Regions from separate parts of the Bradyrhizobium australafricanum genome, predicted to be linked through region 1. Evidence: predicted binding sites of a transcription regulator. Region 1 holds the regulator's gene; each other region holds the start of a gene.
What was found. Region 1 encodes PhoB, which activates phosphate uptake and scavenging genes when phosphate is short. Its sites were predicted from a motif close to TGTCATNNANCTGTCAT; they were not measured.
Positions count from the first base shown of each region.

Region 2: the regulator PhoB is predicted to act here: its motif matches at 1,949-1,965, upstream of ugpB (sn-glycerol-3-phosphate ABC transporter substrate-binding protein UgpB).
Region 3: the regulator PhoB is predicted to act here: its motif matches at 1,505-1,521, upstream of J6525_RS21460 (OprO/OprP family phosphate-selective porin).

Region 1 covers NZ_JAGKJL010000048.1:40,954-44,230, reverse strand. The annotation lists gene pstB (phosphate ABC transporter ATP-binding protein PstB) at 1-459, shown strand, start outside; gene phoU (phosphate signaling complex protein PhoU) at 566-1,282, shown strand; gene phoB (phosphate regulon transcriptional regulator PhoB) at 1,428-2,138, shown strand; gene J6525_RS32870 (GcrA family cell cycle regulator) at 2,382-2,894, opposite strand.
Region 2 covers NZ_JAGKJL010000003.1:367,746-371,022, forward strand. The annotation lists gene ugpA (sn-glycerol-3-phosphate ABC transporter permease UgpA) at 1-419, opposite strand, end outside; gene ugpB (sn-glycerol-3-phosphate ABC transporter substrate-binding protein UgpB) at 577-1,893, opposite strand; gene J6525_RS05270 (CaiB/BaiF CoA transferase family protein) at 2,098-3,277, opposite strand, start outside.
Region 3 covers NZ_JAGKJL010000023.1:65,740-69,016, forward strand. The annotation lists gene J6525_RS21460 (OprO/OprP family phosphate-selective porin) at 1-1,443, opposite strand, end outside; gene J6525_RS21465 (DegQ family serine endoprotease) at 1,789-3,147, shown strand; gene J6525_RS21470 (replication-associated recombination protein A) at 3,144-3,277, shown strand, end outside.

The DNA.
Region 1 (3,277 bases):
ACGATCTACGAGAACATCGCCTTCGGCATCCGCCTCTATGAGAAGATATCGAAGTCCGAGATGGACGACCGGGTCGAGAAGGCGCTGCGCGGCGGCGCGCTGTGGAACGAGGTCAAGGACAAGCTGAACGCCTCCGGCCTGTCGCTCTCCGGCGGCCAGCAGCAGCGCCTGTGCATCGCGCGCACCGTGGCGGTGCGCCCCGAGGTGATCCTGTTCGACGAGCCGTGCTCGGCGCTCGACCCGATCTCGACCGCCAAGGTCGAGGAACTGATCCAGGAGCTCTCCGAGGACTACACGATCGCGATCGTCACCCACAACATGCAGCAGGCGGCGCGCGTCTCCGACAAGACCGCCTTCATGTATCTCGGCGAGCTGATCGAGTTCGACGACACCAACAAGATCTTCACCTCACCGAGCGATCGGCGCACCCAGGACTACATCACCGGCCGGTTCGGTTGACCGGCGCATGATCCGGAAAAGTGGAAACCGGTTTTCCGATCAGGTCATGCTAAAATTCAGGACACGAAGCCATGATCCCCGGGATCATGGTTGAGGGAGACAAGCGATGGCTTCTGAACATACCGCCAAGGCATTCGACAGCGACCTGCAGGAGTTGACCCGCCTGGTCGCCGAGATGGGCGGCCTGGTCGAACGGATGATTACCGAGTCGGTCGACGCGCTGATCCGTCGCGACGTCGCGCTCGGCAAGCGCGTGGTCGCCGCCGACATCGAGATCGACAATCTGCAGCGCAACATCGAAGAGCGGGCGGTGCTGACGATCGCCCGCCGCCAGCCGATGGCGATCGACCTGCGTGAGATCGTCAGCGCGATGCGCGTCGCCACCGACCTCGAGCGGATCGGCGACCTCGCCAAGAACATGGGCAAGCGCGTCGCGGCGCTGGAGAGCGATTTCCAGCCGCTGAAGTTGATCCGCGGCCTCGAGCACATGACCGACCTCGTGCTGTCGCAGGTCAAGTCGGTGCTCGACGCCTACGCCGCGCACGACCTGCCGGCGGCGATGAACGTCTGGAAGGGCGACGAGGAGGTCGATGCGATCTGCACCTCGCTGTTCCGCGAACTGCTCACCTACATGATGGAAGATCCGCGCAACATCTCGTTCTGCATCCATCTGATGTTCTGCGCCAAGAACATCGAGCGGATCGGCGATCACGCCACCAATATCGCCGAGACCGTGTTCTACATGATCGAGGGCCAGCAGATCACCGACAAGCGCCCGAAGGGCGACATGACCACTTTTGCCACCACGGTGCCGGGCAACTGAGGCATGATCGGCAAGCACGGAACCGGCAAGAGCGAAACTGGATGATCCTCGCGAAAAATCGTTTCCGCGGGGACTATGCTCAAGGAAGTAAGCGTTTCGGTTTGCGTCTGGGCAACGGATCACCACAGAGAAAGAACTTAAACCGATGAGCGCACGCATTCTGGTAGTCGAAGACGAGGAAGCGCTGACGACGCTGTTGCGCTACAATCTCGATGCGGAAGGCTACGATGTCGAGACGGTGGGGCGCGGCGACGATGCGGATACAAGGCTGAAGGAGCGCGTTCCCGACCTCGTGGTGCTGGACTGGATGCTGCCGGGCCTGTCCGGCATCGAACTGTGCCGCCGCCTGCGGGCGCGGCCCGAGACCAAGCAGCTTCCGATCATCATGCTGACCGCGCGCGGCGAGGAAAGCGAGCGCGTGCGCGGGCTTGCCACCGGCGCGGACGATTACATCGTCAAGCCGTTCTCGGTGCCGGAGTTGCTGGCGCGGGTGAAGGGCCTGTTGCGCCGCGCCAGCCCGGAGCGGCTTGCGACCGTGCTGACCTACGGCGACATCGAGCTCGACCGCGAGAAGCGCCGCGTGGCGCGCTCGGGCCGTCCGATCGATCTCGGGCCGACCGAGTATCGCCTGCTCGAATTCTTCCTCGAGCATCCCGGCCGCGTGTTCAGCCGCGAGCAACTGCTCGACAGCGTCTGGGGCCGCGACATCTACATCGATGAGCGCACCGTTGACGTGCATATCGGCCGCTTGCGCAAGCTGCTCAATCCGGGCCGCGAGCAGGATCCGATCCGCACCGTGCGCGGCGCCGGCTACGCGCTCGACGACCGCTTTGCCAAGGCCGAGCCGCAGCCGTAACGGCCATGCGGCATTCATAAACCGCAACACTACGTCGTCCCGGCGCAAGCCGGGACCCATACGCCGCGGCCAGCGCAATCGGCACGCGGCCAGACGGCTTTCTAACAACACCCATTCGTGGTTATGGGTCCCGGCCTGCGCCGGGACGACGCTGGTGATATAGCCGGGCTACGGATCACACAAAAAAAATCCCCGCTTTCGCGGGGATTTGTTTTTGAGGTTTTCCGTCGTTTTCCCGAGTGCTCACTTGATCTGCGGTTTCGCCGACGGCCGGCGGCGATCGGCGGCGGGCTGGTAGGCGACGCGCGAGTGATGCGCGCAATAGGGCAGGCCGGCGAGCGCCTTGCCGCCGCAGAAGAAGAATTCCGGGCTCGAGGGATCGCCGACCGGCCAATGACAGGTGGCCTCGTTGAGCTCGAGCAGCGAGAGCCGCTGGCTCATCGGCACCACATTGTCGTAGGAGATCGGATCGGGCTCCATCTCGACCTCGAAGGCGTGCGCCAGCGCGGTGTTGCCGCGCGAGACCGGACGCGCCACCCGCATCATGTGCTGGGCCGGGCGAGCCTTGCGCTGCCGCGGCGCGGCCGTGGAGGGTGCCTTGGCGCGGCCGGAGAGGCCGAGCCGATGCACTTTGCCGATCACGGCGTTTCGCGTCACATTGCCAAGTTCCGCCGCGATCTGGCTGGCCGACAGGCCGGACTCCCAGAGTTTCTTCAGCTGCTCGACGCGATCGTCGGACCAGGTCAATACAGTCATCGCATTCTTCCCTTCGCGCAGCGCCGGCCAATCATTGGAGCGGCGCTGCGAGCCAATCTGGACAAATATCCCTGCGGCCAGAATCCCTTAGCCCTCGCCGGGCACGGTGTTGCGCCCGAACGTTTACGCGAGACACGAAGGCTACTTAGAGGGTCCAGTACCGCCGCACGAGATGTCGTACCCGACAGGCCAAACGCTACAATATGGCGTGACTCTGGCGCAAGAGTCCGCGGCCGTGCGTCCACATGTTCCCACACAGTTAAGCATCGCGATGAGGCTTTTCCACCGCACCGGAATGCTCCGGATTGCGCTCGTTTCGCATTGCAGGAAGGCCACTTCGTGGCGATTGACACTTACCGACCGCAGCATAGAATGCCCGCCAC
Region 2 (3,277 bases), on a different contig from region 1:
AGATAGCGCGATAGCACGCCGAGCGAGGGGTGCAGCATGAACACCCAGAGCACGCCGACCACCGGCGGAGCCACCGCATAGGGCCAGATCAGCAGCGTGCGATACAGCGTCGAGCCGCGCAGTGGCCTGTCAGCCATGACAGCGAGCAGCAGCGCGAAGGACAGCGAGGAGACCGCGATCGCGAACGAGAACACGAAGGTCCGGACGATCGCCGCGAAATAGGCCGGCTCCTTGAACAGATCGAGATAGTTCTCGAACCAGACGAAGCTGGTGGAGAGGCCGAAGGCGTCCTGCAGCAGGAAGGACTGGATCACCGCCTGCACGGCCGGCCAGTAGAAAAAGATCAGCACGATCGCGAGCTGCGGAGCAACCAGCGCGTAAGGCAACAGCTTTGACTGGAAAATCGCTTGCTTTTGCATGGGCTCGGAAGAAGGGCAGGCCGCGGATGCGGCCTGCCGGTTGATCGCCCTAAAGCGCGATGAGATGAGGTTGGATCGTCATCGCGCCTTAGCTTGTCGTCTGGGCATGGTGGAAAACCGCTTCGCGCTTTTCCGGTTCATGCCCGAAGGCATCATGTCAGCGGACGGCGGTCTTTTCAAACTGCCGCAGCATCTGGTTGCCGCGCTCGACGGCGGCGTCCAGAGCCTGCTTGGCGGTCTTCTTGCCGGCCAGCGCCTGCTCGATCTCCTCCGACCACATGTCGCGCAGCTGCACCATGTTGCCGAGGCGCAGACCGCGGGAATTCGCGGTCGGCTCCTTGTTGGTGAGCTCGAGCAGCGGGGTCTCGAGATAGGGCTGGTCCTTGTAGAAGCCCTCTTCCTTGGCCTTGGCATAGGCGGCCTTGGTGATCGGCAGATAGCCCGAGGCCTTGTGGATCCAGACCTGGCGGTCGGTGTCCGAGAGGAAGGTCAGGAACTTGGCCACGCCCTTGTATTCCTCGGCCGACTTGCCGCCCATCACCCAGAGCGAGGCGCCGCCGATGATCGAGTTCTGCGGCGCGCCCTTGACGTCGGGATAATACGGCATCGGGGCTGCGGTGAAGTTGAACTTGGCCTGCGCCTTGACGTTGCCGAAGAACGCCGACGAGGTCAGGTAGATCGGGCATTCGCCCGAGGTGAAGCGGCCTTCGCCGGTGTTGGTGCGGCCGGCATAGTCGTAGGTCTTGTCCTTCTGCAGCTCGACCAGGTTCTCGAGATGCTTGACCTGCAGCGGGCCGTTGAATTCGAGCACGGTGTCGAAGCCGTCGAGGCCGTTGGCCTTGCTGGCGAGCGGCACATTGTGCCAGGCCGAGAGTTGTTCGAGATTGACCCAGGTGACCCACGAGCCGGAGAAGCCGCAGGTGTTGTAGCCGGCTGCCTTCAGCTTCTTGGCGTCGTCGAACACTTGCGGCCAGGTCTTCGGAATCTCCGCGATGTTGGCCTTCTTCAGCGCATCGAGATTGATCCACATCACCGTCGACGACGAGTTGAAGGGGAACGACAGCATCTCGCCCTTGGAGGTCGAGTAGTAGCCGGTGATCGCGGGCAGATAGACGCCCGGATCGAACTTCTCGCCGGCGTCGGCCATCAGCTTGTAGACCGGTTTGACGGCGCCGGTGGCGGCCATCATCGTCGCGGTGCCGACCTCGAACACCTGCATGATATGCGGCGCGTTGCCGGCGCGAAACGCGGCGATGCCGGCGTTCATGGTGTCGGCGTAGCCGCCCTTGTAGGTCGGGATCACCTTATAGTCGGATTGCGAGGCGTTGAAGTCGTTGGCCAGCTTGACGATGACGTCGTTGTTGGCGCCGGTCATTGCGTGCCACCACTGGATCTCGGTCACCGCGAACGCGGGCGACGCGAATGCAAGCGCGGCAGCGGCTGCCGCGGCAGCGCCTAGTCGTCGAAAGAACATCAAAACCCCTCCCAATTGGAACATCATCTTTCGTTGCGCGCGTTATCAGCGCCGGATGACGTTCAAATGACCGTATAAACGAAAGTCATGGTAGGGGGGAAGCCGAAGCGAAGGGAAGCGGTAAAAAAGGCGAAGACCGCAGCCGGCTCCGTGCGGTGCAGCGCCAAACGCGACGTTGCACCGCAGGGCTAACGGATGGTCGCGCTAGCGCTTGCGCTGGGGGCCGCAGACCACGCCCTTTTCAACCAGGCCGTTGATCTCGTCCTTCGAGTAGCCGAACTCGCCGAGCACTTCCGCAGCGTGCTGGCTGAACTTCGGCGGCGTGCGGCGCAGGTTCGGCTTGGTGCGTTCGAGGCGGATCGGCGAGGCGACGCCCTTGTACCAATCCTTCTCGATGACGTCGCCGCGATGAATGGTGTGCGGGTTGGTCAGCGCCTGGTCGATCTTCTGCACCGGGCCGGCCGGCAGGCCGGCGGCGAGCAGCCGGTTGCACAGTGGCTCGGCCTCGTGCTGGCTGAACACCGCGGCCAGCTCGACGCGGAGCGCATCGCGGTTGGCGATGCGGTCCTTGTTGCGGGCAAAGCGCGGGTCGGTGCCGAGCTCTGGCTTGCCGATCTCCTTGGCGAGCTTGCGGAAGGTTCCGTCATTGCCGACGCCGATGAAGATGTTGTCGGTCTTGGTCGGGAAGATCGCGTACGGAACGAGGTTGGGATGCTCGTTGCCGGTGAGCGACGGCGGCTTGCCGTGCATGAAGTAGTTCGCGGTGTGCGGATGCATGATCGCGAGCCCGGTCTCGTACAGCGTCGTCTCGATGAACTGGCCGAGCCCCGAGCGCTGCCGCTCCGACAGCGCCATCAGGATGCCGATCGTGGCGTAGAGCCCGGTGGTGATGTCGACCAGCGGCACGCCGATCCGCATCGGGCCGCTCTCCGGCGAGCCGGTCGCCGCGATCATGCCGGTCATCGCCTGGATGATCGCGTCATAGCCGGGATTGCCGCCGCGCGGGCCGTCGGCGCCGAAGCCGGAGATCCGGCAATGCACGAGGCGCGGAAATTTCGCGCGCAGCACGTCGTTGCCGATGCCCCATTTGTCGAGCGTGCCGGGCTTGAAATTCTCGATCAGCACGTCGGCGGTCTCGAGCATCTTCATCAGCACCGCGCGTCCGCCCTCGGAAGCGAGGTCGAGGCCGATCGAGCGCTTGTTGCGGTTGATGCCGACGAAATAGGCCGCATCCTCTTCATGGAACGGAGGACCCCAATCGCGCACCTCGTCGCCGGCGGGCGGCTCGACCTTGATCACGTCGGCGCCGTGGTCGGCGAGAATCTGGGTGCAATACGGACCGCCGAGCACGCGCGTCAGATCGATCACGCGCAGGCCGGTCATC
Region 3 (3,277 bases), on a different contig from region 1:
GACGGTCTGCCGTCCACCCGCGATGCCGACCGCCTGCGCGATCTGATCGTTGAGGTCCATCGTGCTGACGCGGCCGGCGATTTCCCAGGCGCCCCAGCCGCCGCCGGCGAGCGAGAACGGATCATGCGGCTTGATCCCGCTATAGGAGGCCGTCGCCGGGTTGTAGGCGTGGTTCTCGCCGGTCAGCACATAGCCGACCTGCGCGTAACCGCCGTCGAACTTCAGGCTCGGCGCGCCGAACGGCGGCAGTCCGGTGTTCGCGGAGCGATCGACATTGAACCAGTAATATTCGCCCTGCGCGATGAACGGGCCATAGGTCGCTGCCGCTTCGACGCCGTAGACCTGCGCGCCGGAGACGTTGGCGATCGCACCGGTCGAGATCAGCGTGGTTGGATCGATGCGCAGCTCGGGCCGGTCGCTGAGCGTGAGCGTCTGCGCCTGCGTGAGCTGGTTGCGCGGCGGCTGCACCAGCCATTCCGCATCGGCGCCGATGTGCACCGAATAGTTCTTGCCGCTGATCGGATTGCCGGCGACGCGGATGACGCCGCCATACTGCTCGGACGTGCCGGCCGGCGAGGCGGAGGACGCAGAGTGGATGGCGCCCGACGTCGGTCCGGTGACATAGCCGCCGATCCAGAACTGGTCGTTCCACCAGCGGGTGCCGGCGGCCGAACGGAAGTCACCGGCGGCGATGTTCTGGGCGATGATGCCGACCGAGGCGCGCTCCATGAACAGGATGTCGTTGGAGCTGGTCGCTTCGTCGAGTGTCCACGGCACGTCCATGATGCCGCCTTCGATCGCCATCTTGCCGCCGAACGGCTTGAAGCCGGTGTAGCTCAGATACGCGTTCTCGATGCCCGAGGTGCCGCCGCCGGGCAGCGATCCCGGCGCCGCGCCGCCGAAGCCGTCGGACGAGCCGCCGAAATCGTAGATCAGCGAGTAATTCCAGTCACCGAAGAACTTGCCGACGATGCCGATGCGCGCGCGGCGGACGTTCTCGCCGCTGTCGAGCTTCTGCGGCGAGGTGCCTGCGGTGTTCGGGCGATAGTCGTAGCCGCCGACATCCCAGTGCACGCGGCTCGTGATCGCAACGCAGTTCTGTTCGTCCGCGGTGCAGATCGTCGGCCGGTTGTTCGGCATCGTCACCACGACGCCGGACGGCGCGACCGGGCCCTTCACCGGGATCGCGGCGTTGGCGGTCGCCACCCGCCCGGCCTTGGCATCCGCCGCCTTCGCATTGGCGTTTGCGCTGGCTGCGCTCGCGGTATTGGCGTTGGTCTGCTTCTGCAGTCTGTCGAGCTTCTGCTCGAGCATCTTCAGCTGCTGCTTCAGCAGCGCGATCTCCGCATCGCTGCCGCCTCCGGCCGATTGCGAATAGGCCGGCGAGGCGGCAAGCGCCCCTGCCAGGCCTATGGCGATTGCACTGACTTTTGTTGCACCCATTGTGCACCCCTGTTGTGTTTGAATTCCCCACTCACTCACTGAACGGTCCTAGGAGCGTATCGTGACTGACGCACGACAGTGCTTCCGGGCATCGCAGTTCCGCTTGTGGTCCGCAGGCAACAAGCGGAGCGGCGCAGTGAGATGACAGCCATCATAGAAGCTTGGCGGCGCGCTTCAACGCGGCCGCCGTGGGTTGTGCACCGGTACGGCGGGGGGCCAGTTATCCGGCCGGGCGCCCTTCAATTGCCCGGCGAACACGCCTATATTCCGGCGTTTCCACGAGAGGTGAGAATGCTCCGACCTGTCCGCTTTGCTGCCGTATCCGCTCTGTGCACGTTGGCCTTCATGGGGAATCTTTCCGCAGCCGCGGCCCAGGACCGCCGCGTGCCGTCCTCGCAGGCCGAGCTGCAATTGTCCTATGCGCCGATCGTGCAGCGGGTGCAGCCGGCGGTGGTCAATGTCTACGCCGCCAAGACCGTGCAAAACCGCAATCCATTCCTGGACGACCCGATTTTTCGCCGCTTCTTCGGCGTGCCGGGACAGCAGCCCGAGCAGATGCAGCGCTCGCTCGGCTCCGGCGTGATGGTCGACGGCTCCGGCCTCGTAGTCACAAACAATCACGTGATCGAGGGCGCCGATCAGGTGAAGGTCTCGCTCGCCGACAAGCGCGAATACGAGGCCGAGATCGTGCTGAAGGACAGCCGTACCGACCTCGCGGTGCTGCGCCTGAAGGACACCAACAAGGAGAAGTTCGCGACCCTCGACTTCGCCAATTCCGACCAACTGCAGGTCGGTGACGTCGTGCTCGCGATCGGCAATCCGTTCGGCGTCGGCCAGACCGTGACGCACGGCATCATCTCGGCCCTGGCGCGCACTCAAGTCGGGATCACGGATTATCAATTCTTCATTCAGACCGACGCCGCGATCAATCCCGGCAATTCCGGCGGCGCGCTGGTCGACATGACCGGCCGGCTCGCCGGCATCAACACTGCGATCTTCTCGCGCTCCGGCGGCTCGCAGGGCATCGGCTTTGCGATCCCCGCCAACATGGTGCGCGTCGTGGTGGCCTCCGCCAAGAGCGGCGGCAAGAATGTGAAGCGGCCATGGCTCGGCGCGCGGCTGCAGGCGGTGACGCCGGAGATTGCCGAGACGCTCGGGCTGAAGCTGCCGTCTGGCGCGCTGGTCGCCAACGTCGCGCCGAACAGCCCGGCGGCGAAGGCGGGCCTGAAGCTCTCCGACCTGATCGTCGGGATCGACGGCACGCCGATCGACGATCCCAACGCGTTCGACTACCGCTTCGCGACCCGTCCGCTCGGCGGCAACGCGGAGATCGAGGTGCAGCGCGCCGGCAAGCCGGTGAAGCTCACCATACCGCTGGAGACCGCGCCCGACACCAACCGCGACGAGATCGTGCTGACCGCGCGCTCGCCGTTCCAGGGCGCGAGGGTCGCCAACATCTCGCCGGCGCTGGCCGACGAACTGCATCTCGACGCCGGTGCCGAGGGCGTGGTGGTGACTGATCTCGCCGGTGACGGCACCGCGGCCAATGTCGGCTTCCAGAAGGGCGACATCATCCTCGCGGTCAACAACGAGAAGATCGTGCGGACCAGCGACCTCGAGAAGGCATCGAAGACGGGGACGCGGGTCTGGCGCATCACGCTGGTGCGCGGCGGCCAGCAGATCAACGTGACGCTCGGCGGATGAGCCCCAAGCAACCGCGAGAGGCCGGCAACCTCTTTGCTGCGGCGGGGATGGAGCAGGACGCGCCGCACCCGCTGCCGGACCGGCTGCGTCCGCGCACGCTGGCCGATGTCGTCGGCCAGGATCACATCCT